3 regions of the Alicyclobacillus sp. SO9 genome follow, and region 1 is predicted to be linked to each of the others. Evidence: riboswitches for the same ligand, from Rfam matches in the RefSeq annotation. Region 1 holds a riboswitch; each other region holds the start of a gene.

Region 1 (10,674 bases):
CTCCCTTCTTTATACGAGTCTTTACAGTTGACTGCAGTATTTACAATCGAAAATCTCATCAGTCTATTAACCGTCCAATCACCGTTAATGGAGCTCCAATTTTCGAAACCAACTCCTCAACATCAAGGCCACGCCAAGAAAACACGACACAAGTACTTGGACCGCCTGAGGCGTGAAGCGAAATACCCACATCAATGTCTAGTTGTGCTCGCAATTTTGCTGAACGAGCCAACTCCCCAACTTCATGCGAAATACCTTTTGATCCCACAGGAACGATGTCGATAACTTTTGGTTCTGCTCGAAGTGTTTCGAGATCCTGAAACGAAAGAATTTCACGGTCTCTTGGATTCACATCATGGTGCGGGGCGCTTTTAGGAAGTCCGGCAATGACAAGGAGATCCCCGGCTCTGGACGCTCGTTCCTTTAACTGTAAGGCTTCCACAATCCCCATCACCGTGATACCGACACCCGTCTGCGCTACGACTACATTCTCCTCAGTACTGCCATTAAAGTGGACTGCATCCTCCAGTCCCAAGGTTGCTGCGACGCGGCGAATCTCTGTAAGAATAGCCGCCCCATACGGGTTTGCCTCTACACTTAAATTGTCAATGATGAGAAAGGGCAATGCGCCTACAGCCAGAAGTTCGATGAGCGGGACCCGAAGCGCAAAGTATCCAACTATCTCAGGGGAAGCTTGAACAGAATCAAGCGGCTTAGCGCCAATGCCCCCCAACGAATCATTGGCAATGACGAGGAAGTATCCCTCATCTACCCGAAGACACGTTAAATCACGGTAACGTATCAAATAGGTGCTGACACTCTGACGCTGTTGTAGCTGTTGATAGAATTCACTCCAATTTGGCAACAATACACCACCTTATCTCAATTATTTTTCTATTAAACTACCGGAGAAACTCATACAACAAAGAGAAGTTCAGGTGTTGGCGAACTGTATTCGCCAGACTGTTATAGGCAGCTTCCCTTGACTGCGAAACCAAAATTGATTGTGACCTGGGTGGGAGTCCTCTGCTCGCTCGGACCCGGTTTAGCCAGCTCATTCGAAATTCGTCGTTATGTAAAATTCCATGGAGGTACGTCCCTATTGTCTTTCCATTCTCAGATACTACCCCATCTACAGCACCACCCTGACGCGTCTGCAGTGTGTCCCCCTGTGTAATTTCTACCTGTCCATTGTCCGAGTGCTGAGCCGGTCTGATACGGGCAAACGGCCTTAAAGACTGGAGATGAGTTGTCCTCCCCATGTGCAGTTCATAACCCGTGACTTTGATTCCGGCATAGATTTTCGACAGATCACCTTCAACGAGCACGGTTTGCTTTTCCTTTGTAAGCACTGTTTCAAACGGAAACAGACCTAGTGCAACAGCTTCATCGATATCCTCCTCTTCTTGATGATAGGGATCACGAATTCGTTCTCCCATCATCTGATAGCCGCCGCAGATTCCTAAGAGAAATTGTTTACTCTCATCCATCCCTTGAAGAAATTCCGCTAATCCGGATTCCCAAAGCCACAACAAATCCGACATTGTGTTCTTTGTTCCGGGCAAGACAACGACATCAACATCACTGAGTTGGTGGGGCGAAGTGACAAAAGATGCATCCACATCAGGCTCTAGGAACAATGGATCGAAATCCGTAAAATTTGAGATATGAGGAAGTTTTATAATTCCAATTCGCAACCTGTGGTCATTTGTCTGCCGCTCTGTTGACTCACGGAACCTTTCCAACCCCATCGAGTCCTCTTCTTCAATACCAATGTTGGCAACGTACGGAATGACGCCGATAACAGGAATCCCTGTATAACTTTCCAGCAGTCTAACCCCATCATCAAAAAGTTCGGGATCTCCTCGAAATCGGTTGATAATTACTCCCTTTACGCGCTGTCGTTCCTCTTCAGTCATGAGCTGGAGCGTCCCAACGACCGATGCAAACACACCTCCTCTATCAATATCTGCAACTAACACTACACAGGCGTCTGCCAGTTCTGCTGCTTTGAGATTGGCAATATCCCGCTCTTTTAAATTCATTTCAACTGGACTTCCGGCACCCTCCATAATAATGAGATCATAGCGCTTAGAAAGAAAGTGATATGACTCTACGACAGCATCCCACAGGCGGGCCTTGTTACTACTGAAATATCGCTGCGCAGAAACGGTGTCATAGACTTGCCCTTGAACAACAACCTGAGTCCTATGTCCTGTTGGCTTTAACAAGACCGGGTTCATATGCTCATTCGGTAAAATCCCAGCAGCCTCCGCCTGTACAGCCTGTGCTCTGCCGATCTCACGCCCGGAAGGTGTTACTGCGGAATTGAGCGACATATTCTGTGCTTTAAACGGAGCTGTTTGAAGTCCATCCTGTGTGAAAATCCGACACAGGGCCGTACAGATAATACTTTTCCCTACATTCGACGCTGTGCCGACAATCATCAAGCTCCGCAATCCTTATCTTCCTCTCCATCTTTGACTAAAATGCCACTGTGTGCGGACTTAACCCTCCGACCTCTAACTGAACCGAGGAGATTTTTTAAATTTGCGGCAAGTCATTACAAATCTCTTTGCTATGTGTGGATTGGAGGCAAAGTGTAGATGGGTATAGCCAGCTGTCAAATTGCCATTAGCATACCCTTCATAGGTAGAAGCACGGAATCCGAGAGTCTTATATGCGACGTGTATTTCAGCATGAACTTCGTCACGAAAACGGATGGAGGAATAATGAAACTCATGACCTCGTGCGGTTTCATTTTTTCGCAGCAAGACGGTGTCTTGAATCGCCGTTACCTCTCTGTAACCAAACCCTACCAACTTCCCTTCCATCGAGATATCTGCCGGAATAATGCCAACCATCGGATAAGTCCTTCCGTCGTGCGTCGTGACAGTGTTGCACAAAAACATATATCCACCACATTCTGCAAAAGTAGGAAGCTCGTGTTCCAGAATTTGGTCTCTGAAATTCTCGAATACCGAAGTCTGATGAGCAAGTTCTTGTGCGAACTCTTCTGGGAATCCTCCGCCAACATATAGACCCCTCGCCTCGTCTGGAATTGGTTCTCCATTCAATGGGCTAAAGTACACAATGCCCGCCCCATGGGATTCCAGTAATTCAACATTTTCCGGATAGTAGAAATTAAAAGCTGCATCTTTGGCTACAGCAATGACTACCTTGCCTAAAGTTTCTTTACCGACGCTGGTCTCACTACTTATTGAAGAGCGTGATTGGACGGATTCGTTAAAAATAGAGCTCGTAGGCTGAGACATTGGAGAGGCTGCTCCAGCGATTGTAAGAACTGCATCTAAATCGACGGTCTTTTCTATCTGACTTGCCAACCGGTCAAACAATGAATCAAGTTCACCTCGTTCAACAGCCGGAATTAATCCCAAGTGTCGTTCGGGTAACTCGATTTCCGCTACTTTCGGAAGATAACCTAACACTGGTACATCACAGCTCTCTTCAATTGCCTCTTGAACTAGCCCGAAGTGTTCTGCACTCCCGACATAATTCGCAATCACTCCCACGATATTGACGGCGGAATCAAACTTTTGATATCCCAATACGGTGGCCGCAGCACTACGGGCCATGCCCGAAACATCGATACATAGAACGACGGGGGCATCAATCCATTTACTTAACTCCGCCGTACTCCCTGTCTCCGTCATAGAGCTTTTCCCATCATAGAGCCCCATCACACCTTCGATAACAGAGATGTCTGCATCGTTGCTGCCTCGATAAAAAATTTCCTCAACCACAGTACGAGCACACATGTACGCATCCAAGTTTCTGGATGGACGGCCCGTTACTCCTGTGTGATAGCTCGGGTCTATAAAATCCGGCCCAACTTTGTAGCCTTGCACAACAAATCCGCGCAGATAAAAAGCGGCCATCAGGCCAATGGACAGAGTGGTCTTTCCTGTCCCGCTATGACTGCCCGCTATAACAATTCGCGGTCGCCTGTCCGTTCGGTTCAATGGTATTCTCCTCTCCACCGTAAACTTTCAATTTCGCGAGTTATGAGTTATACGAAGCCATATAAAAATAAAAACTCCTCAAATGAGGAGTTGTGCGTCTTGCAATGATGCCTAATACAAAGGCTCGCCCAACACCCCCCTATCGACCGTAGGTACATGGTGTTTTTCAAAAGGCAGGTCTCCTGGCTCAGGTTCATCATCCTGGTTTCCTTCCCAAGCTTGCGCTCAGTGGCTTTTTATCAGGACTTCCCTTTACAGTGGCGGGACCGCACCGGATTTGCACCGGTTTCCCTCTTTACTCTCATCCATCTGATGAGAACCTTTTGAATCTTTTCACTTCAAGCTTATAGTCTAGTCGATGTATACAATGACTGTCGCCATCGCTGTTAGTATACCACGTTTGTAATCACAATGTAGATAATAGATGAACAGTTAACCCATCCATTCCCTTTAATCTGTACGCTCATAATGATCTCGATTCCTAAAAAGCACGACCTTTCCCTCTCACGGTTTCCTTAACAAAGCAAGATGGATAGACCATTTTGAAATAAATGCATAGCTCTATCCTTACGAGGATGTCTGTCATGGGTATTGTCAACGCAATAGCGTAGCGAGATTTCGTGCTGCAAAGTGAAGGAGTGAACTTGCATTGGACATCGCTTCAAAGGTCGTCATAGGTCTAGAAATAATAGAATAAAGACCTACAAAATGAGACTGCAAACTTTCCAAGTGTCCATCCAAGCTCCCTGAAAGTAAGATTGGTTTTACGCCATGTTCATGAGCCATCTGAGCGACTACAACTGGAACTTTACCAAACTGTGTTTGTTCATCAGTACGACCTTCACCAGTGATAACGTAATCCGCACCCTCTAGTTGGTCTCCTAAAGACGTAGCGTTAGCGACTAACCTAGCACCGGATTGGACCCTGCCGCCTACTGCCATGAGGGCAAAACCTAAACCACCGGCGGCACCTGCACCAGGGTTGTTTTGAAGGGTTTTATCCAAAGCGGTTTCTAATAATGATGCATAGTTGGCCAGCCCGTTGTCTAAGAATGTTATCATTTCTTTTGTGGCGCCTTTTTGAGTACCGAAGACCGCAGAAGCTCCGTGTTTTCCGCACAGAGGATTATCCACATCACTCGCAACATGAATTTCACAATCAGAGAGACGTTTGTCTAATTCAATCAAATCGATGCTGGAGATTTCGGGTAAAGACGCTCCAATGGGTTCTAGTTCTCTACCGGAGGCATTATGAAATTTCGCCCCAAGTGCTTGTAGAAATCCAAACCCGCCGTCGTTGGTCACGCTTCCACCAAGCGCAAATATAAACTTTTGATACCCGTCATCCAAGGCAGATTTCAGGGTCTGCCCCATACCGTAGGTGGATGCTCTCATCACATCACGTTGACTTTCTTCAATCATCGTCAACCCAACAATACTTGCTGCCTCAATGACAACTGTCTTGTTATCACCTAGAACACCGTAATATGTGTCTACTGGCTGCAGGAGAGGTCCAAGGATTTTCAAAGGAACTTTGAAACCATCTGAAGCTTGAACCAGTGCGCTTAGTGTCCCTTCACCTCCATCAGCCATTGGAACTTTGATGACTTCAACTTCCGGTATCGCTTCCGAAACAGCCTGGGCAACGATATTACAGGTTTCCACAGCGGTCAAACTTCCCTTGTATGAATCCAAAGCAACAACAACTTTCATAGATTCCCCTTCTTCATACAGTTTTTCGGTACGGTTTAGAATCTCATCTGTCGAGGTGAAAAATAATCTCGTACCCTCTCTTCAGTATTCGTGAAGAGAGGGTACCGATTCAGTCCATAACTGCTCACAAACTGCTGTCCCAATTTGAAAAACGTAATTTGTCATTCGCATTATCCCTTTACAGATCCGGCCATCAAGCCTGAAACAATCCATTTTCTAAATATAATAACCAATATAATGATAGGGATGACAGACACTACCGAGCCTGCGAAGATCGTTCCGTAAGGCACATTGTACTGGCCGCTGAACAGTGCGATTCCTACCGGAATTGTACGCATAGAATCCGAAGGATTGAAGACGAGCGCCATGAAGAACTCTGTCCAGGCGGCTACAAAGGTGAACACGGCTGCCGTGAACATCCCCGGTGTCGTCACCGGCAGGAAAATGCGGTAGTAGGTTTGAAATGCATTGGCTCCGTCCATCTTCGCAGCTTCGTACAATGCACCAGGTACTTGAAGAAAGTAATTGCGCAGAATCCAAATAGCAAAGGGCAGATTAAATGCCGTATAGGGAATAATCAAGGCCTGATAAGAGTTGAGCCAGTTCAGCCCTCGCATCATCGCATAAAGCGGCGTAACGATAGCAATCGGGGGAAACATAGAAATCACGAGAAGTGTGATTAAAGCCGGTGTCTTCCCCCGAACAGGAAGGCGAGCGATTGCAAATCCGCCCATACTCGCGAACATCAATACCAGAAAGGTTGTGGCTACTGCCACAACGACACTGTTAACGATGTAGTGCGTAAAGTGAAATTCCCCGAAAGCTTGAGTGTAATGGCTAAAGGTCCAGTGCTGGGGAAACAGAGTCGGCGGATAAGCACTGATACTATTGATTGGCTTAAACGAAGTGATGATCATCCAGTAAAACGGCGACAAAATGATTATCAAAAAGAAAATTAAAACGGCATAACCGACTACGCGTTGAGTTTTGCTCTGTATTATACGGCATCCTCCTCTACGAGCGAACGAAACGCTGACAGGAAGATTAGGGACAAGAGCAAGACAAGGATAACAGTGCTGACAGCTATGGCCGATCCGACGCCAAAGCGAAAATGACTGAACAGTTCCTGTTCACCAAGAATCGCCAATGATTGAGTCGCTGTACCGGGGCCGCCTCCAGTCAAGACAAAGGGAAGGTCGAAGACTCCAAAGGCCTGCAAGATACGGAACAGTCCAGCAAGGGCGATGCTGCCGCGTAAAGCCGGAAACGTTATGGACCAGAAAATCTGCCAACGATTCGCACCGTCGATATGGGCTGCTTCGAAGAATTCTACCGGGATCATCTGCAGTCCGCCCAGCAAGATTATGACCACGAAAGGCGTTGTCTTCCAGATATCCGCAATCATCATCGCAATAATTGCGCTTGTCGACGTGCCCAACCATGTAACGGGCGCGCCAATTAGGTGCAAGGATTGCAGGATATAATTTAGGACCCCGTACACACCATTGTAAATATAGGACCACAGTTGCGCCGAGATAACAGTGATAAGAGCCCACGGGATGAGCATCACAACAAGGGAGACGTCCTTCAAGCGCTGAACCCCGTTGATAGCCAAAGCAATCAACATTCCGAGCAGGAGCTCCACCACGACGGTTACCATCGCGTAGTACGTAGTGAACCACACACTGTGCCAGAATACACCGCTGTGAACCAATAGGCTGTAATTGGACAGCCCTGCCGGATGCGCCTTCAATCCCTCTTGTGTTAACTGGATGTGATTCAGGCTCATATAGGCAGAATAAAGTATTGGAAAGATGGTGATACCGGCTATAATCAAACCGGCTGGCAGGAACATCAGGTATCCTGACCGGCGATCCGTATATTTCAAGTCGCTTGGGGCGGCGACTGCTTGACTCATGCTTTCACCTCCAGAAAGGGAAGCGGGGCGCGCGAACGACGCCCCTCAATTCTGCTTCCGTTGTTCGCTTATAGACCGCCGCCGAGAGTGTTCTTAATCTGGCTCTGTACCTTTTTGAGGGCAGCCTTAACAGTCGTTCCGCCTGACAATGCACTGTTCACATTTTGGTAAATGGCCTGCGAAATGGCAGCATAACTCGGGTTTTGACTGGGCCTCGAAACAAATGTAGTTTTACTTACAATGTTGAATACGGGGCTGACTTTCTTTACAGCAGGGTTATTTTCAACTGTGGCATTTGTAGGTAATTCAGAGAACTTTGTGGCTAGGATAGTCTGTGCTTGTGTACCTGTCATCCAGTTGATAAACGCCAAGTCTGCCAACATGTTCTTGCTGTGCGGATTAACGTACAAATTCCACCCGCCAATGGTGCTGTAATGCTTACTGGCCCCCTTAAACGTTGGCAGCACGGTGACGCCTACTTTTCCGACGACTTTGGAGTTCTTTGACGTTTGAGAGTTAGACCAAGCATAGGTCCAATTTCGCAGAAAAGCTGCATTTCCTTGGTTAAAGACGTTCATCGACTGACTCTCTTTGAAGGTATCTGTCGGCTTCGGGGATACACCGCTGGTAATTAAACTTTTCATGAACGTCAAGGCCTTTTGGGCCTGTGGAGAGTTAACGGATGGTTTCCCGTTGGTCAAAACTTTTCCGCCGGCATCTGATAAATACTCCATAAAATCACATGTCAGTCCCTCATAAGAGGCTCCCTGCCAGACAAATCCGTATTTTACGAGTCCTTTCTTCTGTAGAATTTCAGAGTCTTTCTTTAACTGTGACCATGTTGACGGTGGGGAGGAGATTCCAGCTTTTTTGAGCAAGTCCTTACGATAGTAGAGAAATCCTGAGTCGACATAAAAGGGCGCTGCATAGACGTGTCCCTTGTATGTGGCACCTTTCACTAATCCAGAAGCAAAACGTGTCCAAAAGGATTTGGGCAGCTTTGTGTCTAACGCTACGGCCATGTTGTTCTTTGCCATTTGGGCCGGCCAAACCACGTCACCCATATAAACATCAGGGCTAGAAGACCCACCCTCAATCTGTGTCGTTAAACTCGCCTTGTCCGTGTCTGTATTGAAACTCTGGTTTTGCAACGTGATTTTAATATTAGGGTACTTGGCTTCGAATTTTTTGATGAGAGTCTTGCGAACGCCAGTATGAGTAATAGGCGGAGCCGCCCATACAATGGTGCCCGTTGCCTTGGCATAGTCAGGAGTCTTACTCCCACTGGTAGTACTATTTGCGCTCGCTGAAGAATTCGTCTTGTTCCCACCTGTTGTCCCGCAGCCAGCTAATAATCCCACTAACGATAAAACGGACATTCCGACGAACATATTCCGCTTTTTATTTGTCATCCGAACACTACCTTCCTATTCTTTCATCCAATTATCTACCGTGAATTTTCACAGATTCCCGACTTACAATCCGATGAGAAAAATAATAGATTCCCTTATCGGTATGACTGCGGCCATCTTTAATTTGCCGCGCTAAAAATGCGATACTAGATTCTCCTATGTCTGAAAAGGGTTGTGCCACTGTTGTTAGTTGAGGGGTAACCATGGTTGATATTGAAAGGTTATCAAAGCCCATGACGGAAATATCGTCAGGTACTCGAAGGCCCGCCTCATGTATTCTTCTCATGGCTCCCAGTGCCATCTCATCACTCGCAGCGAACACAGCTGTAATTGGGATCTCAATTCTATTCTCTAATATGCGACCCATTGCTTCATATCCGCCGTCAAACCGAAAGTCACCATATGCGACATATTCATCTGAAAAAGGTAAATTATACTCTTTGATTGCCAATCGATAGCCATCATAGCGGGTCTGACCCGCAACTTCATTCGTTAAACCGCCTGAAATCATGGCGATGTGCTGATGCCCTCTTGTCGCTAAATGAGCTGTAGCATCATAAGCTGCTGCAACGTCATCCACTTTGAAAGCAGGAATGTGTGCTGACGACCCCGTGAGTGCGAATGCCACAGGTATGTCAAGTCTCTCTAGTACTTCTACATCTTCCTGATGGACAGGGAGGCTGCAATATAAAATCGCATCGCATTGCCGACTCTTTAAAAAAGAAACCCCTTTCATAGACTCTTCAAAATTGCCGTCGCCTGCGTCATAAAGCAAAATGTTCACGTCATTCGAAAAAGCTGCCTTATGAATGCCTCGTTGTAACTCAGTAAAGAATTGCTTTTCAATTCCGGGGACAACAATCCCAATGGTTTTGGAACGTTGTGTGCCAATCACCCGTCCGTTTTGATTCGGTTGAAAATCCATATCTTGTAGAACTTTTAGGACTTTATTTCGTGTCTTCTCCGTAACAAGTTCTGGAGAGTTTAAGACACGTGAGACCGTCGACACAGAGACCCCAGCGGCTTGTGCCACTGTCTCAATCGTAATTTTCATTCATACACCCCCAAATGAATTTATTTTTGAAAATACTTTCTGAAATTTAATTCATATTATATAATACCATTTGTATCTGTCAACTGAACGTCGTTTAATATTCAGAACTCCGTCACGGTATCCATTCCTAGGTGAGTCGTGATTTTTTGCTGGGTGGTGAAACTGGGTCATTCTGCCCCAGAGTTGCCCATGCAAACTTGGGAGTGAACGAATGTTCTGGACTGCATCCGTAGATTATGGCAATTTTCAGGAGGTATGAACAATGCTGGAGCAATTACACATGGTATATGGTTCAAAAATGGGTGAACTCTTACGGGAAAAGATAAATGCGCGTATATCCACTTATAAGACCACTCATTCTGTTCGAAAAAGTAAGTGGTTGAGCGAAAAAGATGCAGTTTTAATCACATATGGCGATCAGTTCAAGGAAGACAATGAAGCTCCCCTCCATACGCTTCGCAAGTTCTTAAACAGACATCTAAAAGATAGTTTTTCATCCGTTCATATCTTGCCGTTCTATCCATATTCATCGGATGATGGTTTTTCGGTGATTGATTATAGAAGGGTAGATCCCTCACTGGGGGATTGGAGCGA
Region 2 (10,674 bases), 950 kb from region 1:
ACTGGGGTCTGGTTGATGCTCGTGGCTGTCGGGAGCTGGGGACTTTATGCTGTTGCAGGACGGTTTGCAATGAAACATGTTTCTGCATATGGAGCAACCCTTTGGGCTGGTGTGATTGGCGTACTCTTCATGCTTCCGTTTGATCTGCCCACGCTTGCGTTTCAACAGTTGACGGTGCCGTTTTGGAGTTCAATCTTCTATGCGGCTATTGGCGGCACGGTAGTAGCAATGATCCTCTGGAACATTGGCATACAGCGAGTAGGCGGTACAAAGTCTGGTATATTCTTGAACTTTAACCCAATCTTCACGGCAATTCTGGCTTACGTGCTGATGGGCGAGACCATACACATGTCGCAGATTGTTGGCACGCTGATTGTCATCGCAGGCGTTTCTATATTCGCCATACAGCGACGTCAAAAGCAAAAGCCTGACAAGCATCTGTTGAAACAGCCTGCCTAGTTGGGATGCTCACTATGTGGCGACCATGAGTGGATTTACCAACGAGTCATAGAGTACAGGATAAGACAAGGGACAAAATACCCATTAAAATTAGGCACTGACGAGAGGAGCACTTACGATGAAAGTATACGTTTTACATGCCAGCATGTATGGACATACCATCACACTTGGTGAAGCCATTGCAGAAGGAGCCAAAGAGGTTTCTGGAGCAGAAGTCATTTTTAAGTCTGTTGACGAAACGGAACCTGATGAATTGAAGTCTGCAGACGCCATTATCTGGGGTTCTTCAGGCGTCTTTGGTGAGCCGAATCCAAAAATGTCGAATTTCCTGTCCAAATTAGGACAGTTGTGGTTCTTCGGTAATCTTCAAGGCAAGGTTGGCGGTGTCTATGCAACAACATCCACACATCACGGGGGTGTAGAGAATATCTGCAGAGCGCTACAAACTCCGATGCAACACCATGGGATGATTATCGTTTCGAATACAGGTCAGTTCAATGAAGATAGAGCAGTATACGGAAACCCGTATGGGGCCACAGCCGTGATTCCGGTTGAATCAGCAAAGGATGCACCAATGAATCGCCCTTCCGAGGCAGAATTAAAAATCGCACGAGAGTATGGTCGGTCTGTAGCCGAAGTAGCAAGGAAAATGACAGCCGAAATGGTACACGCCTAACAACATCAATGAACCGTTGCCTTTTCGAGGCAACGGTTCATTCTTGATAAGACCAGAAGGAACATTTGCATAAAGGGGTTACTGGAATTGGTTGAAAACAAGGTAGTTGTCATCACGGGGGCCAGTAGTGGTATCGGACAAGCTACGGCCATTCGTTTAGCACAAAATGGAGCAAAGGTTGTTTTGTCCGCACGGCGGGAGGAGAGGCTGACAGAGACTGTCGATCAAATTACGGCAGCGGGTGGGAAGGCGAGCTATTTCAGCGCAGATGTGGCTTCAATGGAAGACGTTCAGGCTTTAGCAGACTTTGCAGTCCAAACATACGGCACAATTGATGTTTGGGTAAACAATGCAGGGCTCATGCCACTTTCTTTCCTCAACAAACGTAAAGTTGATGAGTGGGATCGAATGATCGACGTGAATATCAAAGGGGTTCTCTACGGTATTGCGGCTGCCGTACCCATCATGGAAGAACAAAAGAGTGGGCATATCATCAACGTCTCTTCGGTTGCAGGACATCGTGTCGGCATGGCTGGAGCTGTTTACAGTGGAACCAAGTTTGCGGTACGTGCAATTACGGAGGGACTTCGTATGGAATTATCACCGACCTCGAATATTCGGGCGACGATTATCTCTCCTGGCATGGTTGAGACAGAGTTACTTACCACGATAACGGATGAGGATGCCCTGAATGCGTTGAAATCTCGGGCAACGGCACAGGCGCTTCAATCTGAAGACATTGCCGAAGCGATATTCTATGCAATCAACCAACCAGAAAGAGCATCTGTGAATGAAATATTGATCCGACCAACAACGCAGCTGTCGTAGTCGCAGACTCGTTTGAAAGGCGAGTTTCTCCTTGCGGAGCAGGGCGTTTGTCGATATTTCTGCAATAAAAATGTCCGCTATATCGGCAAAGTATATCATCGGGAGGAAGCCTTTAAGCGTTCAATAACCCATCGTGCAAAGATCGCTTTGAGCATGTATAACGGTACAGAGTATATAAACTTCCACGAGTACAGGACATACAGGTGAAACCTAACAAACAGCGGTTCCACCACAAATGCGACAATAAGTGCTGCGACCAACAATGCTACAATGAACGACTTCCATGTCCGAAAGTATTGGTAGATCAACATGTGCTCGACCGGTAAGACTGATAAGTCGACGGGAATGAGAGCTGGAATGAGAAACCATAGCAACTGATGCGGATAAGCCCAGAACAGTGAGTTTGTTCCCCATAAGTCGAGAAGGGACGAAATACACCCAATGAGCATGCCGTAACTGGCAATCTCATATATGCGATTTCGATCAGTTAATATCCACCAAATGACCCAGGGGACAACGGAAAGGGTAAGGAGAAACCACCACTGCCAAGAGAAGAGCGAGTGCTCAAGCCAGTAGTCATATGAGGTTAAGCTAAGATGTCGACGAGCTTGCTCCAATATCGCAAATGAATGCAATTATAAATCCCCCTGTTGTCTCTCTGTTTCTTATGGTGGAACAAGACCGTGCATTCATACGTGTCTATATGTGAAGGAACATCGAATTGCTGAATGTAGCGTGTGAAGTGACATAAATGTGTTGATAGACACCATATATAGTGCTAGAATTGCAAACACAACTTCATATGCGAACTTGGTGCCCAACTTTGTTGGGTGAAAAGGGAATCCAGTGAAAGTCTGGAGCGGTCCTCGCCACGGTAAGGTACGATGCAAGACTCTGGTGTTCAATCGCCAGCCACTCGAGTTAATCGGGGAAGGTGAGTCTTTGCAAATGAGTCCAAGTCCGGAGACCTGCCATGTTTGCAATTGAAAGTATGCCCACGAGGAGATGGGTAGGGCTTTGGAAGCGATCCACTTCGGATTTCATGTGGGAATCTGTTCAATCGTGACTTCAATAGCACTCCGTCCTCGATGGGCGGGGTGTTTTTTATTGCGCAAACCCAAGGAGGCGCTCAATGTGAGTATCCAGGAAGAACAAGCCGTATTGGACAAGCCATCGTCAATTCAGGTGGATTGGTCGAATCTGTTCAGCTTCACCGACATGAAAGAGGTCATTCACTCGGTCTGCCACGGTCTTGATGGTTGCCATCCAGAGGCACTGCTGAACGTTATACGAACGCAGTCTAGGGAGGGCATGTCTCAACAGGCCATTGTGAGGTTGGTCATTCAATTAGCGGTCGAAAAGACCTCGATTGAAGAGCCCAACTGGCAGTACGTTGCGGCTCGGCTACTGCTGTCGAGTATCTATCAAGAAGCTGCCGATAACCGAGGATTGGAGGCTTCTCCGTATACCGACTTTCATGCGCTCATTAAGAGACTTGAGGACATTGGTCGGTATGGAACTTACATTCGGAAGAAATACACCAAGGAAGAAATCAACGAGCTTGAGCAGTACATAAGGCCGGAACGTGACTTGCTGTTCAACTATGTCGGGTTAAAGCAACTTATGGATCGGTACGTGATTCGGGGGGAGAGCGCAGAGGTTCTGGAGTTGCCTCAAGAGTTGTTCATGGGTGTCGCTATGCATCTGGCGATGAATGAAGCGGGCAGGGTAGAGCGTGCCAAGCAGTTTTACGATGTCCTATCAAAGCTTGAAGCAACAGTTGCAACACCAACACTGAGCAATGCTCGCAAACCATTCCATCAGTTGAGTTCCTGCTTTATCGATATGCCGGAGGACGATCTCATTAGTATCTACGAAACGGATAAGGCCTTTGCCCGTGTATCGAAATTCGGCGGAGGGATGGGGATCTACGTTGGGAAGATTCGAGCACGAGGTTCAGCTATCAGAAATCACAAGGGAGCCAGTGGTGGAGTCATTCCATGGGTTCGGAATTACAACAACACAGCGGTGAGCTGCAACCAACTGGGGGTGCGCAGTGGTGCGGTCGCTGTCTATCTCGATGTTTGGCACAAGGACATTCAAGATTTCCTGCAACTCAAGACGAACAACGGGGATGAGCGACTCAAAGCACACGATATCTTCCCTGGCGTGTGTATTCCTGATGAGTTTATGCGGCGTGTTGAGTCACGAGGCAGTTGGCATCTCTTCTGTCCTTATGAGGTAGAGAAAGCTATGGGATTCCGTTTGGAAGATGCATGGGGTGAAGAGTTCGAACGTCGTTATCAAGCGTGCATTGACAACCCTGAGCTTGACCGAATTGAAATACCAGCTATCGACATCATGAAAAGGATCCTCCAGTCCACCTTTGAGACGGGAACTCCGTTTGTGTTTTTTCGTGATACGGCAAACCGGATGAATCCCAACAAACATGCAGGCATGATCTACTGTAGCAATCTTTGTACAGAGATCATGCAGAACATGAAGCCAATGCAGTTGACGGAAGAAACAGATGAGGATGGCAACATTGTGGTTCGGTACAAACCAGGTGAGTTTGTCGTTTGTAACCTCTCCTCGCTCAACCTTGGTCGGTGCAAGTCTCGAGAGGATATGGAACGTATTGTGGAAACGCAAATTCGAGGCATGGACAACGTGATTGACTTGAACTACTACCCAGTAAAACAAGCAGAAATGAGCAATCAGAAATACCGAGCGATTGGACTGGGTATCAGTGGGTATCATCAGCACCTCGCCCAAAACAAGTTTCTTTGGGAGTCTGAGGACCATCTAAGTCACGTCGACGAACTGTTTGAATGGATCAACTTCTTCGCTATCAAGGCCTCCATGGAACTGGCGATAGAGAAGGGCGCTTATTCACTGTTTGAAGGGTCCGATTGGCACACTGGAGCGTACTTTGATCTTCGTGGTTACCGCAGTCGACCAGATGGACCAGATTGGGACTGGCTTCGACATGAGGTACAGAGACACGGCATACGGAATGCATACCTGTTTGCCATTGCTCCGACAAGTAGTACAAGTTTGATTGCAGGAAGTACGGCAGGCATCGATCCTGTATTTGCTCGATTCTTCATGGAGGAGAAAAAGAACGGGGTCGTGCCGCAGACGGCACCGAATCTGAACTCGGACACATTTTGGTACTACAAAGAGGCGCATACCATCAACCAATCATGGAGTATCCGAGCTGCGGCTATCAGACAGCGACACATTGACCAATCACAATCGTTCAATCTGTACATTACGCCAGACATTCCAGTACGGGACTTTTTGAACCTATACATGGAGGCGTGGAAGTCGGGGCTGAAAACCGTCTACTACGTACGAAATAAGTCGCTTGAGGTCGAGGAATGTGTTGCCTGTTCTTCGTGATTGGCAAGCAAAAATTGAAGGGATATGGAGAAAGGGTGGATTTAAGTGGAACTGCAGAGAACAAAGTTATTTAACGAATCCGGTGACCGAGATTGGGGAAGCAGGCGGATCATCGGCGGCAATACAACAAACCTGCTCGAACTTAACAACGTGAAATACGACTGGGCTTATCGCATGTATCGTGCGATGATGAGCAACTTTTGGATTCCGGAAGAAATCCCGCTCGCAGACGATGCACGACAGTACGCAACACTCTCAGAGCATGAGCGCCGCAGCTTTAACAAGATTCTCTCGTTTCTGATCTTCTTGGACAGTATTCAGACCCACAACTTGCCGAACGTCAACGAATACATTACGGCGCCTGAGGTGAACTTGTGCCTGACGGTTCATGCCTTTCAAGAAGCCGTTCACTCTCAATCATACGGCTACATTCTGGACTCAGTTGTCAGCGCAGACGTAAGAGATGCGATTTACAACGAATGGCGCACGGATGAACATCTACTTAAACGGAATCAATTCATCACAGATCGGTATGAGGAATTTATTAACGATCCGAGTGACGAAAACCTTGTCAAAACTGTGATGGCGAATTTCATCTTGGAAGGCGTGTACTTCTACTCTGGTTTCAGTTTCTTCTTTGCGCTTGGACGCCAGGGAAAAATGCTAGGAACGGTATCCGAGATCAAATACATCCAAAGAGATGAATTAACCCATCTGGCCCTGTTTCGGCAAATCTTCCACGAGATAGCAAAAGAAAACCCACAGTTAATGACGTCTAAACTTCTTGAGGAGCTACGGGAGATGATGCGTCAGGCTGTGGAGCATGAAGTTGCGTGGGGGCAGTACGTAACGGACGGGCAGATTTCTGGACTGACCAATGAACTCATTGCCAAGTATATTCAATATCTAGCGAATCTTCGGCTCAAGTCGCTAGACATGGCTGCACCATTTCCGCAGGTCACCGAGCACCCGATGCCTTGGGTAGAACAATTCGCAGCGATGAACTCCATGAAGACAGATTTCTTTGAACAGAAGGTGACCAATTACACCAAGTCAGCCAACCTCAAGTGGGATGATCTATAAGAGAGCCTATCCTCAATCCCATTATGCCAGGTGGTATCAGGTTCTGTGACGTGGTTTTTGACTTTGCGATTCGGCGACGGGGTGTATTGTTCCCATGCTTGAAAGTGCGGCTGGACATCGCTGAAGGGCAAGTCGAATCCAAACAGTTGACATACCCTTACCTTGTTCGGAGCGTGGCCTTCCGGTATTACACTATGTGCTTTCAGGGTGATCTGCGTGGAGCAGCTTCAATCGTGAAACTCACGTATGACAGGTGGGCGTACCAAGGGATGCCCCACCCGTCGCCTGTGAGCTCGCTGTTGTGTTGTGAAATCCCTATCGTCTATTCTAAGAGAAAGAGCAGTAAACAACACGCCATTCAACCGGGGATTGATACTTTCATGGCAGAGACACATACGTTTTCTAAAGGTGAGGAAATAGCAAATGCGGTGACGCATGGCATTGGGGCACTGCTCAGTATTGCAGCATTAGTCGTATTAATTGTCTTTTCGTCACACTACGGTACTGCATGGTATGTAGTAAGTTTTACGGTTTTTGGCTCCACTATGCTGATTCTCTACACATCTTCCACCTTAGTCCACGCCCTGCCAGCGGGAAGAGGAAAAGACCTATTTGAAGTTTTTGATCACACTTCAATCTACTTTTTCATCGCAGGTTCGTACACCCCATTTACTTTCTTTGTGATTCAGGGCGTCTTGGGTTGGACCATCTTCGGAATTGTATGGGGCCTGGCCCTGGCTGGGACAGTATTCAAGGCGTTTTATGTTAAGAGATATCTTTTCACCTCGACCATTCTCTACGTCGTCATGGGCTGGATGATAGTTGTGGGGTGGCATCGGATCGTTCAAAATCTACATATTCATGGTATCGAGCTTTTGGTGGCCGGTGGGATTTGTTATACCGTAGGGGCGATATTCTATGTGTGGAGAGGATTTAAGTATCATCATTCTGTATGGCACCTGTTTGTTATAGCGGGAAGCGCTTTTCACTTTTTCTGTATACTGCTGTTTCTATTACCTCAGTAAGAGTTTTAATTCTGAAGAGCTTTGCCATTGTTTTCACGATGCGATCACAGATAAAGCGCTCAAGACGCTGGTAGCCAAGCCAGTGAGGAGTTGAAGCTGATACAGACGGAAGTCCATATCGGGCTTGGGTCCCAGATTGTCACCGTCATTCAAGTTCACATGCCGAAACCGGACCCGCATCTGCACTTTGAGGACTACATAGCCCATGCCAGCCATGGATATCATCCTAAGTTTCATATCCTGAGTCATGCTGAGTCTGGAGACATAAGGCCCCACAAAATAGGAACTAGGAATTGCGAACGGAAGAGAGGAGCGTTATCTCACAAGCCTTACCTTGGTCTTAGGGCGCTGTGGTGAGATATACCAATGTTGCTCGTCTCCTCCAGCCCTTGCCTAATAGGGAAGTGTCCTAGCAACTGGCTGTCAAGTTGCATGTCACAAAGGCAAGAGATAAAGATACAGAGGTGTGACACAGTGTAACATCTATATATAATAGGCCAATCATTGCGGGCTAAATCTGTTTTAACTTATTTGTGACATCCATCAAGTCTTCGCAGTACATATAAAGCTGACTAATCCCTATAGTAGATTAAGTCCACTACTTCTTCTTATAGACGCCAACACCATGAATTGAGAATAGGCCCTCTAATAGATGTAGACCATGAAATGTAAAATCTAAAATCTAAAATGTAAAATCTAAAATTTACTTTGAAGCGAAAGGTATGTACCCCGCCTGTAGCAGGGAGTCAGCGAACGTTTTTAGCAAAGATACGACTCACGAATGAAATCACTTCCGAATCTTGCTCAGCAAGATACTTGATTAGGGCTTCCTCGACTACATTGGACACCGTTGACCCTACAGACAGCACCTCGGCCGCCGTGGCAGCGTACTTACTCAGTGTGACGGTGATGCGTTTCGTGTCACCACGGTCTCCCTTTTCCGGGATTTGTTCGGCCGACCATTTTCGCTTTGTTGACTTCTGTGCCCTACGCTGCGCTGCACAATCTCTGCAGATGGAAGGATTGATGGCAGAGGGATAGAGTGCCTGGCTGATCGGTACATCGTGGTCACCTTCGTTACAATGAAACATCGTCGTATCGATGACATCGCTACTAGCGGGTTCTTGCTGAGTTTCGTTAGAGTGCAGGTGTGCATCTGTGCTAGTGAGTTCTTGCATATTGTCTGGCATGGCTATCACTCCTCTTTAGCGTACTTGTCCGGATGTGCCGGACTGATTTGACACTAAAATGAGTTAGTTCGATATTGCAAGTTCGGATACTCCTGTACAGTTGAAGGAGTGCCTGCGAACTGGTAGGAATAGGAGAGTGCAAGCCGATGAATCATGCCAATTTTAGATGTGAATTTTGTTGGTTCAGGGACGGGGTCCATGTGGAGTTGGGGGAGTTCGAAACACGATTTTCATGCCGGTGAATCGTTTTGAAAAACGGGATACCCTATAGGGACATATCGGAGTAATGTGGGGAAAAACAGCGCTCCATGGGTGAAAACGGGAGAGTGAGGGAAGAAAATCATGTCTCATCGGCGATAAAACGTTCTGGCCGGGGCTAGTTGGACGTAGTTCGGTTCGGGGCGCTGGTGGCGAACAAGGCAGGCCTGAGGTATGAAAAACGATTTTCGATATCTATACATGACCTATACTCAGCGGTTTGCGCAGCTTAACAATGCAGAACATATGGTGTTCCAGCCTACGCCTTTTGTAGACTTAATTCGGGGGAGAGAGGTCTATAGCGTTAACTCCCCAACATACTATCCGGGAAAGGTCATTGAAGCAAACAAGGGACTGCTGGAGTCTATCTTTGATGGACAGTGCCGTTATTGGGTGAAAGTGTAGTAACCGAACTCCGTTCGTTCCTCGAAACTCCAATCAGCCGTACTTATTTTAGGTGCAGAGTGGTCTTCACCGTCTGCCTATCCGCAGTAATTGTAACCGGCCAATTTCCAGGTGTCGTCCTCGAACCGACTTTCCAAGTCCAAGTGATATAGCCATTCGGGTCGGCCGTTTTCGGATTCAGGCTCGAGGAATGGCTTGGCCCTGAGGAATAATCCACTTCTATGGTTCCCTGTACATTCGGCTTTGTCTTCACCTTGATGGATGCATATTGACCTGGATTTCTCGTTAAGGATGACGAAACAATGGTTAAGTTGCCCGTTGATGATGAAGTGGTATTACTTTTTGATGTCGTATTCGATGACCCCGAACTGCTTGAAGAGCTGGAAGTAGGGCAGTCACTATCACCATTACCGCAAATACCTGTGACAACAGACTTTCTCGCTGCTGCTTTTGTATAACTTAGCTTGCCCTTACCATTTACCAGCCAAGCAGGATGGACTTCGTTCCAGCCATGGTCTTTATCATCTACAACAGCACCGGTAAATGTTGCGTGCTGACCGACATGGGGAATGGTAACGTATGGCTGATCCATAGGGATGATTTCCACGACTAAGTATCCGTGTTGATATTTGTAATTGCCGCTGGCAAGTAGGTTCTTATATTGAGAATCGAGCTTGATATCAAGATGGTAATCGTGGTCTGCCTCGTGACGTACAATTTCAACCGTTCCCGAGACGGTTTTGCAGGGATTGATTAAATTGAATCGATAAGTGTGGTAAACGCCGGCAGACCAATTCGAGCGGCAGACGTTCGAAGTATTGGAAGTGTTACTTGAAGTGTTCGTTGTCTTCTTTGTCGAATTCTTGCTTGTCGACGACGTACTTCCACTAGAACTGGAGGTGTTGTTGGTAGGTACAGGACCGGCGGTATTATTAACGCTCGCCTGATTTGAGTCCGTGTTTGTAGTCGCATTATTTGAAACGCTGTTTCCCGCAGAGGTGTTGGAAACTACGTTAGTTGTAGTGGCAATCTCGTTCGCAGTCGAGTTTGATGAAACCGTTGTATTATTCTTTGAAACTTTGTTCGAAGGTGGGGGATTCGTATTTTCAGTAGAGGCCCCGGTTGCTCCAATTGCAAACAAGAAAACGATAGCCGCAACACTGTAGATTAAAGCCGCCATTTTTCGGGTTCTCCGATGTCCCCAGTGGATGACAAGTCTTGGCTTAATGAGACCAAGAACCAGAGCAACCACAGAAGCAAATGAAAGTAAAAAGAAGACAACCGCCACAATTAATCACCCCACGTATTTCTTAAGTAAGGTAATTCCACTCTCTGTAAAACGGTT
Region 3 (10,674 bases), 330 kb from region 1:
TCTTCTACAATTATGGTAGCACAACAGCATACAAGACTTGTAGCAAACTGCATACCATACTGCACATCAAGGATTAGAAAAGCTTCTTGGCAGCGCTTTATCCGGCAACTGTGACAAGGGTTCCGTAGTGAATGTAATTCCAGGATATTTTTGCCTTAGATATGGGGAGTTCAACGCAGCCGAGGCTCTGCGGGAAGCCATATGATGACCTGATGAATCCATGGACTGCATCTCCGCCGTGAAAATAGTTTACGTATGGTACACCCTTATCCTTGTAGTGACTTCCGTTCGGATTTGTCCCTTGCATGGTTTGCGACCTGTAACGCAGGTACACAGGCCACGTGCCATCCTGAGTAGGACTCTGCGAAATACCTGTATTGGCAAGGGAAGTTTCTACAACTTTGCCATTGTACCAGAGGGTCAGTCGCTCCGGGCGATGTTTGGTTACGTAGACGTAGGCATATCTGTAGTGAGCTTGCTCATGCTTGAGTGACGCTGAAATGAGCGTTTTCCATACCTCTGGACCCGCAATGCCGTCCGTTTTTAAATTGTGATCGGCTTCAAAAGACATTACGGCACCTTGGGTGATGACACTGTACGCCTCCTTGTTAAAAAAATGCGACAGATGCGTTTGCACACTGTGGCTGCGCCATTTCCACACACCTTGAGGGGGAGATTTGAAATCTGTAAGTTCAAGCTTGCTCGTCAGTTTTTGCTTGTGCTTTGGCGACCAGGTGACTGGCATGTATCCCAAACTTGCAAGGAGTTGCTGCAGACGAAGAACTGCACTGCCTTTACTGCCTGTCTGCAGACTGGGATAAGACACTGGTGGCGGCTGTTTGTGTGGTGTGTTCGATGACGCCGTGTCTTGTGGGCTCTTCTGCGTACTGATTGTGACTGATACGGACGGTTGCTTCCTCAATCGTTGGCTCTGTTTGGACGTCTTGCTCGATGAGGGAGAGAGAGTTTTCGCTGCTCCGGTTTGATTTGCGGTGTGTACTGGTGGACTTGTGGTTTCATGAGTGCTTACACTTGTACCCAATAGGGGGCTTGCACAGCCGGACAGGAGGAGGCAACATAGGGCTGACAACGCAAAAAAGCCAGAACGCAAACTGACCACCGTCTTTCCGTCGAGTTGAACCAACCGACAGAATCGGATGGAACGCTGAGAAAATATATCAGCGCTACATCATACGCGTGCATTCTGGCAATATGCTACTTACATACGTTTACTTTCGCACTAACAATGCGAAAACCAAGAAAAATTTTGATTTTACTGCATTACACCTGCTGTTGGACTACCTTCTCCGGCAGAATCCAGTCGTCAGCCCAACCCTGCACGGCATTCATGACAGATTCCAGAGCACGGCCCTTTTCTGTCAATTCATACTCGATTCGGACGGGCGTCTCGGGATAGACGCGGCGTACTAGTATTTCGGCCGCCTCCAGTTCCTTGAAACGTTCTGCAAGCATGCGGTCACTCATGTTCGGTATCATCTCTGAGATGTCCTTAAACCGCTTCGGACCATCCAAGAGGACCCGTATGATGAGACCAGTCCAACGCTTTCCTAATAGCTGAAACGCAGCTTCAAACTTTGGACAGAGCTGATGTTCTACCATACACATCCACCTCGCGTCTATTGTAGCACAAGTTGAATTTATTTGACACAGTACCTTGACAAAGGTAAGTAGACTTTTATACAGTATTTGGCTGCCATATTGAGTGAGTATTTATCGGTTGTCCTCGTGCGCATGTTGTTGAAAAACCTTTTGCAGTGCGGTTTGTCAGTCTTTCAAGATTGATGGCACTGCAGCTGAGTATCGTCTGAAACGTTGTTGCACAAGGGAAACTTTCACTAAATTGACAAATCTCCTAAGGTGTCCTAGGTTGCTGCGTACCGAAAAACATGCTGCACCGTATGAGTAAATCCTGGAACACATCAAGCCTCGTTGGCGTAGAACATAGGATGAGGAAAAGGAGGTCTCAGCCACATGGAGGCACTGCATCATACCGAATTGGAGAGAATGAGGCCTGTGCTGGAACGATATGGACTTGTTGGGACCGCGGTTTGCCCTGTAACGTCCAATCGCCCTGACTGTACTGCGTATCGCATACACACCACTGCAGGAGATGTTTTCCTGAAGGAGATTCCCAAGCAACAAGTGGGACTGCTGAGTTTGGAACACAGGCTCCAACAGCTCTATACCTGCAGTTATACAGCGATGCCTCGCTACCACAAGACACCAGCCGAGCGGTTTGTCACTGTCTTCGGCTCGAAAAAATATATTGTTGCAGACTGGGTGGACGGAACTGCAATTTCATTAGTCCGTACAGCCGAAAACTATCAGGAACTGGGTAGAAATCTTGCGCGCCTGCACCAGGTGCCGAATCCTGCTGGACGCAAGCTGAACAGTGCCAATGAAGTCCGGGCTCTGTCATTAATGAGTGACGAGGGTCGTGAACTTGTACGCAATTCCAGGACGCACCAGATATTTGTCAATGCAGTCATGAACCCAGTTCTGACACATTCAGCCCTCAGTGATACAAACGTGATTGTTGCTGGAGGCAAGGTGGTCCTCGTCAATTGGCATCGCGTGCAACCCGGCTGTTCCTACTCAGAACTTGCCACGGCTTTAATTCGGACGGCAGATTGTAACACAGACGCCATGGGTTGGCTTCTTGCTGGTTATGAAGAAGTCAAACCTTTGCTTCAGCCGGAAAGGCAATTGATTTTTGGGTTCTTTTCATTTCCGCAGAAGAGACGGCATATCATGCGAAGGGTTGAAAGAACAACGGTTCAGCGAGGAAGCTTTGACCATCATCCAGACACGGCTCGGTTTGCGCAGGCGACAGACTGGCTGCGGTCGTGGTCCGGCTGGTAAGGGGTGAGACAGTGAGCACTCAGCTAAGCGTGGTAATTCCCGCCTACAATGAGGAGAAGACAATCGGCCGACTGATACGGAAGCTGGAAAGATGGCCGAGAAAACCGGAAATTGTGGTCGTAGCCAATGGATGCACAGACAGAACGGCTGCGGTTGTAAGAGAAACGGGGGCACGACTAATTGAATTTACAGAGAGCCTCGGCCACGATGTTGGCCGTGCCATCGGCTTATCTGTAGCGACGGGTGATGTATGCGTCGTCATAGACGGCGACATGCTGTTTTCTCCTGCAGATTTGGAACCCTATGTGCAAGCTGTAGACGGCGGGGTTGATATCGCCTTGAACAGGTATCCAATGCCCGGGATGAAGCACTATTCTCACATGACAGCTGTTGCAAAACGAGCTGTGAATATTCTCACGGACAGAGACGACCTGAACGCCAGCAGCCTGACTGCGGTGCCGCACGCGCTTAGCCGCAGGGCCGTTGAACAATTGGGTTGGAAGGCTTTTTCAGTGCCGCCTGTGGCACAAGTTCAGGCGCACATGGCAGGACTCCGCGTCAGTGCAGTCCACTTAGTCCCGGTAGGCGCGAAAAACCCGGTACGGAAAAGACCTAAAGATAAATCAGTGTCCCGTCTCATTGTAGGCGATTGTCTTGAAGCCATTTCACTGTTGACGGAACAGCGGGGCGCACGGGCAGGTTATACAGATTTGGACCGGAAGCGAGATGTTTTGGAAGTGGAGGCAGATACCGTTGGGGTGAGTCCGGATGGACCGCCTAGACCGCCTCAGGAGGACATCACTGCGGATCCCTCCGAGTTAACGCAGTTTCAGCCATGGACTGCAGGCAGAGGACTGGCCGTAAGACGCGGCATTGTGCCGCACAGCGAAGTGCTGAACCTTGCCGTGATTCCGGTATACAACGAAGAACAAACGATTGGTAAGGTCATACAAAACGTGAAGCAAAGCGGACTGAATGACATCCATGTGGTGTGTAACGGGACCACTGACAGAAGTCGGAAGATTGCAAATGCCCACGGCGCATCTCTGGTTTGCATTGGTGAGCCGCTGGGACATGATGTAGGCAGAGGTGTTGGCTATTTGACGCGGCAAGCGCAACGTTATTTGTTTCTTGATGGAGACATTGTTCTCGGGCCGCAAATCTTGCGGGAGTTTGTGCACGCTATGGATCGAGCCGATGTGGCGTTAAATGATTTGGACGAAGTGATGTCCACTCGTCAACAAGCAGGAACTGTGACTGTGGTCAGAAGGTTTCTCAATCTGGCGCTGGAACGAGAAGACCTGGGTGCCGCATCTATGACCGCTGTTCCTCACGCAATGCACAGGGAAGTCATTGAAGCAATTGGTGCACACAGCTTGGCAGTTCCCCCTTTGGCACAGGTGAAGGCCATCCTGGCCGGGTTTCAAGTTGCAGCAGTACATCCAGTCAATGTGATGTCCAAAAATCGCTTTCAGCGGGAGTTGCACGGGAAGAGACACGGCAAACCTTGGGAACGACTGGTGCTGGGAGACCACCTGGAGGCATTTCATTTCATGCTCAGCGAACTTGGTCCAAGGGGCTTGTTTCCAGACAAGATCCGAAAACGGGCGTGGCTTGAGAAATGGCGAAAGCAATTGGAAGACACGCCGGATAACAGGAGTAAATTGCCTTTATAAGTCTGCTTGTGAGAGCAGAAACTAACTCCAATTCGAGCTTGGCTTGTGAACGAGTGTGTTCCTCGAAGGGCCACACGCACGCTGCTGTTCTGTCGTGGATGTGTTCACAAGGCCGACGACCGCGAGGAGGGGTACGGATGGACTGGTACGAGAAGCTGACAGATTACTTTCCAGAGCATGAGCTAAAAGACGTAAACCAGATGGAGGCATTACTGGAGCACGTGCCGGCCTATCGCAAACGCGAAACAGAAGATTACTTGGTGATGTATGCGGAATATCCAGATTTTATATTTTTGGATTACTTACTCGTTTACCCAGGTACGAGAGGCCGCGGCATTGGCGGGCAGGTCATAGGAGATTTTCAGTCCAAAGGCAAGTTACTCATAGCAGAAGTCGAGCCGGAGGACGAGGAGAACGCAGATACCGGCAAACGAATTCGGTTTTACGAAAAGAATGGTTTTCGCCTTGCCAGTAACATTGAATATACGCGCTGGGACAATGACGGAGAAGTATTCCGTATGGACATTTACTACTGGAGCCCGGATCCAACCCATGAACGTCAGGTTCTGCAGATGATGAAGCACATCTGCAGAGAGATTCACAACTTCCAAGCGATGAAGTATTATGGACGTCTTGTAGCAAATCCAGAAACCTCGCTTCAGTGGAAGCATTGACAAGGCTCTGGTCCTGGCATACGATAAAATCACAATTTGTTGCCTTTGGGTGCCCCAATGGATGAACAACTGTTAGGTGTGAAGGTTTTTTGCATCGAGCGTTTCATCGTGTCAGGGGAGAATAGGGAAGCCGGTGTAAATCCGGCGCGGTCCCGCCACTGTAAACAGCCAATACTCATGGCTGCCACTGTTTCCGAAGGGAAATGGGAAGGCGCCAACTAGAGTGGCTGTGAGCCAGGAGACCTGCCTAGAGGCCAGCGTGTGCTTAAGCCTTCGAGGAAAAGGTGAGTGGCCAGAGGTACATACCAACTACCGACCACAACCCTGCCGTGATGGCAGGGTTTTCCTTATGAAGGGGGAAGAGTGCGGATTGCCTGACCGTCCGCGTTCTTCTTCGAAGCCACGGAAATCATTGTTCAGAGCTTTTGTGTCTCGAACAAATACGTGGGAGGTTTTTTCATGAACAGAAAAACGGCAGCAGTTATTTCGGCTTCTCTTGGAACGGCCCTGTTGGTTGCGGGGTGCGGAACCGTAAATCAAGCTGCTAGTCACAGCAAAGTCAGTACGGGAAACCAGACTGCGACAAACTCAACTGGAACTGCAACCGGACAGGCGGGACAGACCCCGCAAGCACAGACCCAATTTCCCTTGACTGTGAAAGACCAGGCGGGCCACACGATTACCATTAAAAAGGCCCCCAAGCACATTGCCTCCATAACTTTGGGTACAGACACCATCTTGTCCGGACTGGTTCCAAAGAGTGAGATTGCGATGGTGACAAAGTTTTCAGCGGATCCGAATCAATCCAATATTGTGAGCTTTGTGAAAGGGATACCGAAGATTAATCAAGCGAACTCTGAGCAGATTATTGCGGCGCATCCGGATCTGGTTTTGGCTGCCTCGTACACACAGTCAGGTGTTGTTCAACAGTTGAAACAGGCAGGAATCCCGACCTATGAGTTCGCGAGTTTTAACTCTCAAAAGGCTATTGAGAAAAATATTAAAATAATGGGAAAACTAGTTGACAAACCGGCAAAGGCTAACCAACTCATCAAGACAATGAATCAGCAGTTGAAGCAGATTGGGAATGCGGTCAAGGGCATGAAAAAGCCGACAGTTATCAGCGACAGTTCTTACGGGGACGCCGCAGGCAGTCAAACGACTGTGAACGACATGATTAGAGACGCAGGGGGGGTCAACGCAGCCGCAGGTGTCACGGGTTGGAAAAAAGTGACGGATGAACAGATTGTCAAGTGGAATCCGGATGTCATGATTATTTCCAGCACAGACAAGGGATACAAACAGAAACTGCTTCATGACAAGGCCCTGCAAGACGTCAATTTTGTCAAGAACAGACGCATTTACGCAGTTCCCCCTGCAGACTTAAACAGCCTGTCACAATACTTTCCGAGAGGAGTCAGGGATATTGCCAAGGATTTGCACCCTAAGGCCAACATTCCCAAATTGACAAAATGAAACGACTTCATGCCGGCGTTGGGATAACTGTTTTATCTGCCGCCCTGGTTGTGGCTGCATTTCTCGAACTGGATTTGGGTCCCATGCATATTTCAGTGGGAAAAGCCGTAATGGATTCGTGGGCATACTTCAGCGGTCAGCGCACATCTGACGCGGTAGTCATGGGAGCCATCCGTTGGCCGCGCCTTGTGGTGGCAGCGATGGTTGGAGCCGGGCTTGCGAGTACCGGAGCCGCATTGCAGGCGGTGTTTCGCAATCCAATGGCCGATCCCGCTATTATCGGTGTTTCTGGCGGCGCCTCCCTCGGCGCGGTCGTGGTTATCAGCCTGGGATTGGCTTCCCGCAGCCAGTGGTGGACGCCGGCAGGCGCTTTCGTTACCGGACTTGTTGCTGTTTTCCTGATTTACCGATTAGGGACCATTGCCGGGCGTACAGCGGTGCATTCATTGCTCTTATCGGGAGTTGCTGTCAGTTCGCTGTCCAGTGCCTTGGTCACATTGGCTCTGTCACTTTCTCCATTACAGACCATGCAGGCCATCCTGTTCTGGCTCATGGGGGGACTTGACGGAAGTACGTGGGGCCATGCACTGATGATTACGGTCTTTTCCGGTGTCGGGCTTGTGGTGTATCTAACCCAAGCCCGTGCCCTGGACATCTTGTCCATCGGGGAGGAGCAGGCGGAAGGTGTTGGAGTTCCCTTGCAAAGTATTAAGCAAATTGTCTTGATTACCGCGGCGTTCGTAGTGGCTGCGTGTGTCAGTGTCAGCGGCGTCATTGGCTTTGTCGGATTGATTGTGCCACATTTGATTCGGATTTGGATGGGTCCTGTACACCGCGTCTTAATTGCCGCCTCAGCCATTGGCGGTGCAGTGCTTCTGGTGTTGTCTGATGTCATTGCACGAACGATTGTGCTGCCTCAAGAATTGAATGTGGGCATTATTACGTCCTGTTTAGGTGCACCGTTTTTTCTGTATTTATTGCGAAGACAATTTGGCGGACAGGGGCGAAAAATATGAGTACCCTTAGAATCGAAGCGCTTGACTTTCGGACCGCCCTAAAGGATATCTCAGCGGTGTGGGAGCCTGGGCAATTAATGGGTGTAATCGGTCCCAACGGTGCAGGCAAATCAACACTTTTGAAGCTGGTGTCCGGTGTGGAACGCCCTGACAGCGGGCGGGTATGGTTGGATGGTGATTTATTGGGGAAGCTCAATGCAAAAGAGCGGGCGCGCAGGTTAGCTTATTTGCCGCAACAGGTGCCGGTTGATGTGCTCTTTACGGTGAGGGAGTTCGTGGAGATGGGCCGGTACGCTCACCAAAGTCCGTGGGGAGGTTTCAATATCTCATCGAAACAGGCTGTCAATCAAGCCATCCATCGGTTGAATCTCGATGAACTGGTACATACACCTCTGGGACAGCTCTCTGGAGGGGAACGTCAGCGAGCAGCCATTGCCAGGTGTCTTGCTCAGGAGACAGAAGTGCTGGTATTGGATGAGCCCATTTCAAATTTGGATTTGTATTATCAAGTTGAAATTCTACAGCTGTTGCGTCAACTGGCCAGTGAAGGATACTTGGTTGTCTTGGCAATACATCACTTGGAACTGGCAGCTCAGTACTGTTCGCATATGACACTGCTAAATCACGGAGCCGTCTATGCACAAGGAAAAACTGAAGAAGTGCTGAAACCGGAAGCGGTAGCGGAGGTGTTTCATATGAATGTGAAAATGTTTCGCGATCCGTTCGACAGTTCTCTCCGTATCAGTTGCACCCCCGGCTGGCAAGCCCAAGTTCACGTGAGCAGCCAGCCGTGAGGCGTACGCCAAGCAAGTTTGCACAACAAAGCTTCAGCACAACATGCTTAGCCCAGCCAAGCGTGCAGTACGTTGGTTGTTGGTCCAGGCGGATACACTACATACAGCAACAGGAACACAACTAATCCGGTGGCTGCGGTGATAAACCAGCCGTTTACGGTCCACAGCGCAATTTTGCGATGTTTGTGGAAAACCCCTTTAAATGCAAATCGGAGTGTAATAATACCGAGAATGGCAATGACGGTTGCAAGCACCGAATGAACCTGCAAAAATCCTTGATAGGCTGGCTCAATGGACGTGGGGCCGCCAAACATGGTGTCTCCAAAAATGACTGTCTTCAATACATAAGTAATAAAAAATAGTGCTGCCAAGACAGAGGCTGTCAACATCAGTCGCTTGTGTACCTCTTTCTTGCCTTGGCGAATCATTCTCCAGCCAAACGCCATGACAATTGCACTGGAGATAATAAACGCTTCATTAATCCATGCCATTGCTTGTCCCATTCAGGCTCACCTTTCCACAGCTTCTTTATGTCAATAATGTGACTAACAGATATTTTACCAGTGTGGTGCTAGAATGACCAATGTGACTTTACTCCTCTTGTACCTTCTTTTATGCTGTGACTTACTCGTGTATTTTCGAATGAGTTCATTTTACTTCTGAAGGAGTGACTTGGTTGCACCGCACCGCGGACTTCTCGCAGCATAGATATGCCTACAGTCTGGCACTCTCCATCATGGTACTGTTTGGCGCCCTAGACATTTTGAAGGGTGTCTCGGCGCCATTGATGCAGCAGGATTGGCACCTCAGTTATCTACAGGTCGGAAATATCTTTGTCTCGAACTCGCTTGGGTATCTGGCAGGAAGTTTTCTGGCGGGTTCGTTTGTTCAAAGGTTCGGGACCAAAATCATGTTGTTAAGCGGCGGGGGAACACTGGCGGTATCCCTGCTCTTCACGGTTCTCCTGCAGAGCTATACAGGGCTCCTGTTCGCTTTCTTGCTCGGAGGGATTGGCAGCGGTTGGTTGGAAATCGGTGTGAACCACGTTGTGCCTGAAATGACAGAAGATCCGCACTTGCAATCTAAGTACTTCAATTGGCTGCACGGGCTTTACGGTGTTGGCGCAGTTATCTTTCCTGCTGTCGCAGCTTTTCTCATTCGTCGTACACATCAATGGCGGGTTTCCTATGAAGTCAGTCTAATTCTCTTAATGATGATTCTGTTAGCTTCCTTATTCTTGAACATGAGGCGCATAACAACCGTGTCTACCCGAGAAAAAGGATTGGAACAGGAGCAAACAGCAGTGCGTGAAACAACAAAGTGGAAGAAAGGCGCCATTTTTAGGTCACCAATTTTGTACGGACTGATCCTTGCCATTAGTCTGTACGTGATGGCTGAAATTGGCGTTGGTTCGTGGTTGACCACTTATCTCGTGCGGGTAGAAAGCTTTTCCGTTAGTACAGCATCATATGTGCTCTCAGCGTTCTATTTCACTTTTACGCTGGGCAGGTTGACAGCTCACTTATGGGTCCCTCGTACAGGGAATGAACGAAGCATCCTTGTGAGTGCTATCTTTGCTGCAGTTGTGTTCTCCATAGCAATCACCAATCGACAAACGGCCGTCATTGGTTTTTCGTTAGCAGGACTGGGCTTTGCAATCATATTTCCGACCATCACTGCGGTGGCAAGTTATCGATTTAAAGAGCAGTCAGGCCGAGTTCTGGGTATTCTGTTTACGGCAGCAGGGATAGGCAGTCTCTTGGTTAATTGGCTTGTCGGGCTGATTGCAACGGGGTTCGGGATGAAAGCAGGGCTTGGTATGGTCATCTTGTTCTTGTTGCTGGTGTTTGTTGTCATGTTGTGGGTACGCCGCCGCATCATCAGTGCCGATTCCACAGACCGAGAAGCAACATAACGGCACCACACAGCGCCCCTTGAGTCGAACGCTTATGCCGGCAACAAAGCACCTTGGCACAGAGCTAAAGGTACTCAGAATATTCGAATCTAGCCCGGTTCGTGGACCTGTGTCATACTCTTCTCAACATTACCGGGGGAGTGATACAAATGGTCGGACAGATTCGCACTCTTTATCGTTCATATCATCCGGCTGTTTGGTGGATGATTAGTGCTACCGCGGTAACAAAAATCACGCAGT

Evidence for each region. A riboswitch is a leader RNA that binds a small molecule or an ion and turns the genes downstream of it on or off. The one in region 1 is predicted to bind cobalamin.
Region 2: linked by a shared signal. The riboswitch ahead of GI364_RS08320 (ribonucleoside-diphosphate reductase subunit alpha) and the one ahead of GI364_RS04055 (cobyrinic acid a,c-diamide synthase CobB) in region 1 are both predicted to bind cobalamin.
Region 3: linked by a shared signal. The riboswitch ahead of GI364_RS05475 (ABC transporter substrate-binding protein) and the one ahead of GI364_RS04055 (cobyrinic acid a,c-diamide synthase CobB) in region 1 are both predicted to bind cobalamin.

The regions. Positions count from the first base shown of each region.
Region 1 is NZ_CP066339.1:899,676-910,349, reverse strand. Features, by position in the region: gene GI364_RS04065 (hypothetical protein) at 59-865, opposite strand; gene GI364_RS04060 (cobyric acid synthase) at 903-2,459, opposite strand; gene GI364_RS04055 (cobyrinic acid a,c-diamide synthase CobB) at 2,523-3,983, opposite strand; cobalamin riboswitch at 4,138-4,322, opposite strand; gene GI364_RS04050 (glycerate kinase) at 4,578-5,696, opposite strand; gene GI364_RS04045 (carbohydrate ABC transporter permease) at 5,867-6,631, opposite strand; gene GI364_RS04040 (carbohydrate ABC transporter permease) at 6,694-7,614, opposite strand; gene GI364_RS04035 (ABC transporter substrate-binding protein) at 7,683-9,026, opposite strand; gene GI364_RS04030 (LacI family DNA-binding transcriptional regulator) at 9,058-10,080, opposite strand; gene GI364_RS04025 (sugar phosphorylase) at 10,343-10,674, shown strand, end outside.
Region 2 is NZ_CP066339.1:1,849,976-1,860,649, forward strand. Features, by position in the region: gene GI364_RS08300 (DMT family transporter) at 1-459, shown strand, start outside; gene GI364_RS08305 (flavodoxin domain-containing protein) at 578-1,135, shown strand; gene GI364_RS08310 (SDR family oxidoreductase) at 1,217-1,963, shown strand; gene GI364_RS08315 (CBO0543 family protein) at 2,059-2,598, opposite strand; cobalamin riboswitch at 2,758-2,954, shown strand; gene GI364_RS08320 (ribonucleoside-diphosphate reductase subunit alpha) at 3,182-5,368, shown strand; gene GI364_RS08325 (ribonucleotide-diphosphate reductase subunit beta) at 5,414-6,451, shown strand; gene GI364_RS08330 (PAQR family membrane homeostasis protein TrhA) at 6,832-7,476, shown strand; gene GI364_RS08335 (hypothetical protein) at 7,510-7,692, opposite strand; gene GI364_RS08340 (hypothetical protein) at 8,223-8,666, opposite strand; gene GI364_RS08345 (hypothetical protein) at 9,099-9,329, shown strand; gene GI364_RS08350 (hypothetical protein) at 9,373-10,617, opposite strand.
Region 3 is NZ_CP066339.1:1,226,919-1,237,592, forward strand. Features, by position in the region: gene GI364_RS05450 (L,D-transpeptidase family protein) at 98-922, opposite strand; gene GI364_RS05455 (winged helix-turn-helix transcriptional regulator) at 1,282-1,620, opposite strand; gene GI364_RS05460 (phosphotransferase) at 1,993-2,883, shown strand; gene GI364_RS05465 (glycosyltransferase) at 2,895-4,559, shown strand; gene GI364_RS05470 (N-acetyltransferase) at 4,697-5,233, shown strand; cobalamin riboswitch at 5,299-5,499, shown strand; gene GI364_RS05475 (ABC transporter substrate-binding protein) at 5,693-6,709, shown strand; gene GI364_RS05480 (FecCD family ABC transporter permease) at 6,706-7,725, shown strand; gene GI364_RS05485 (ABC transporter ATP-binding protein) at 7,722-8,519, shown strand; gene GI364_RS05490 (DUF420 domain-containing protein) at 8,567-9,022, opposite strand; gene GI364_RS05495 (MFS transporter) at 9,196-10,434, shown strand; gene GI364_RS05500 (MDR family MFS transporter) at 10,584-10,674, shown strand, end outside.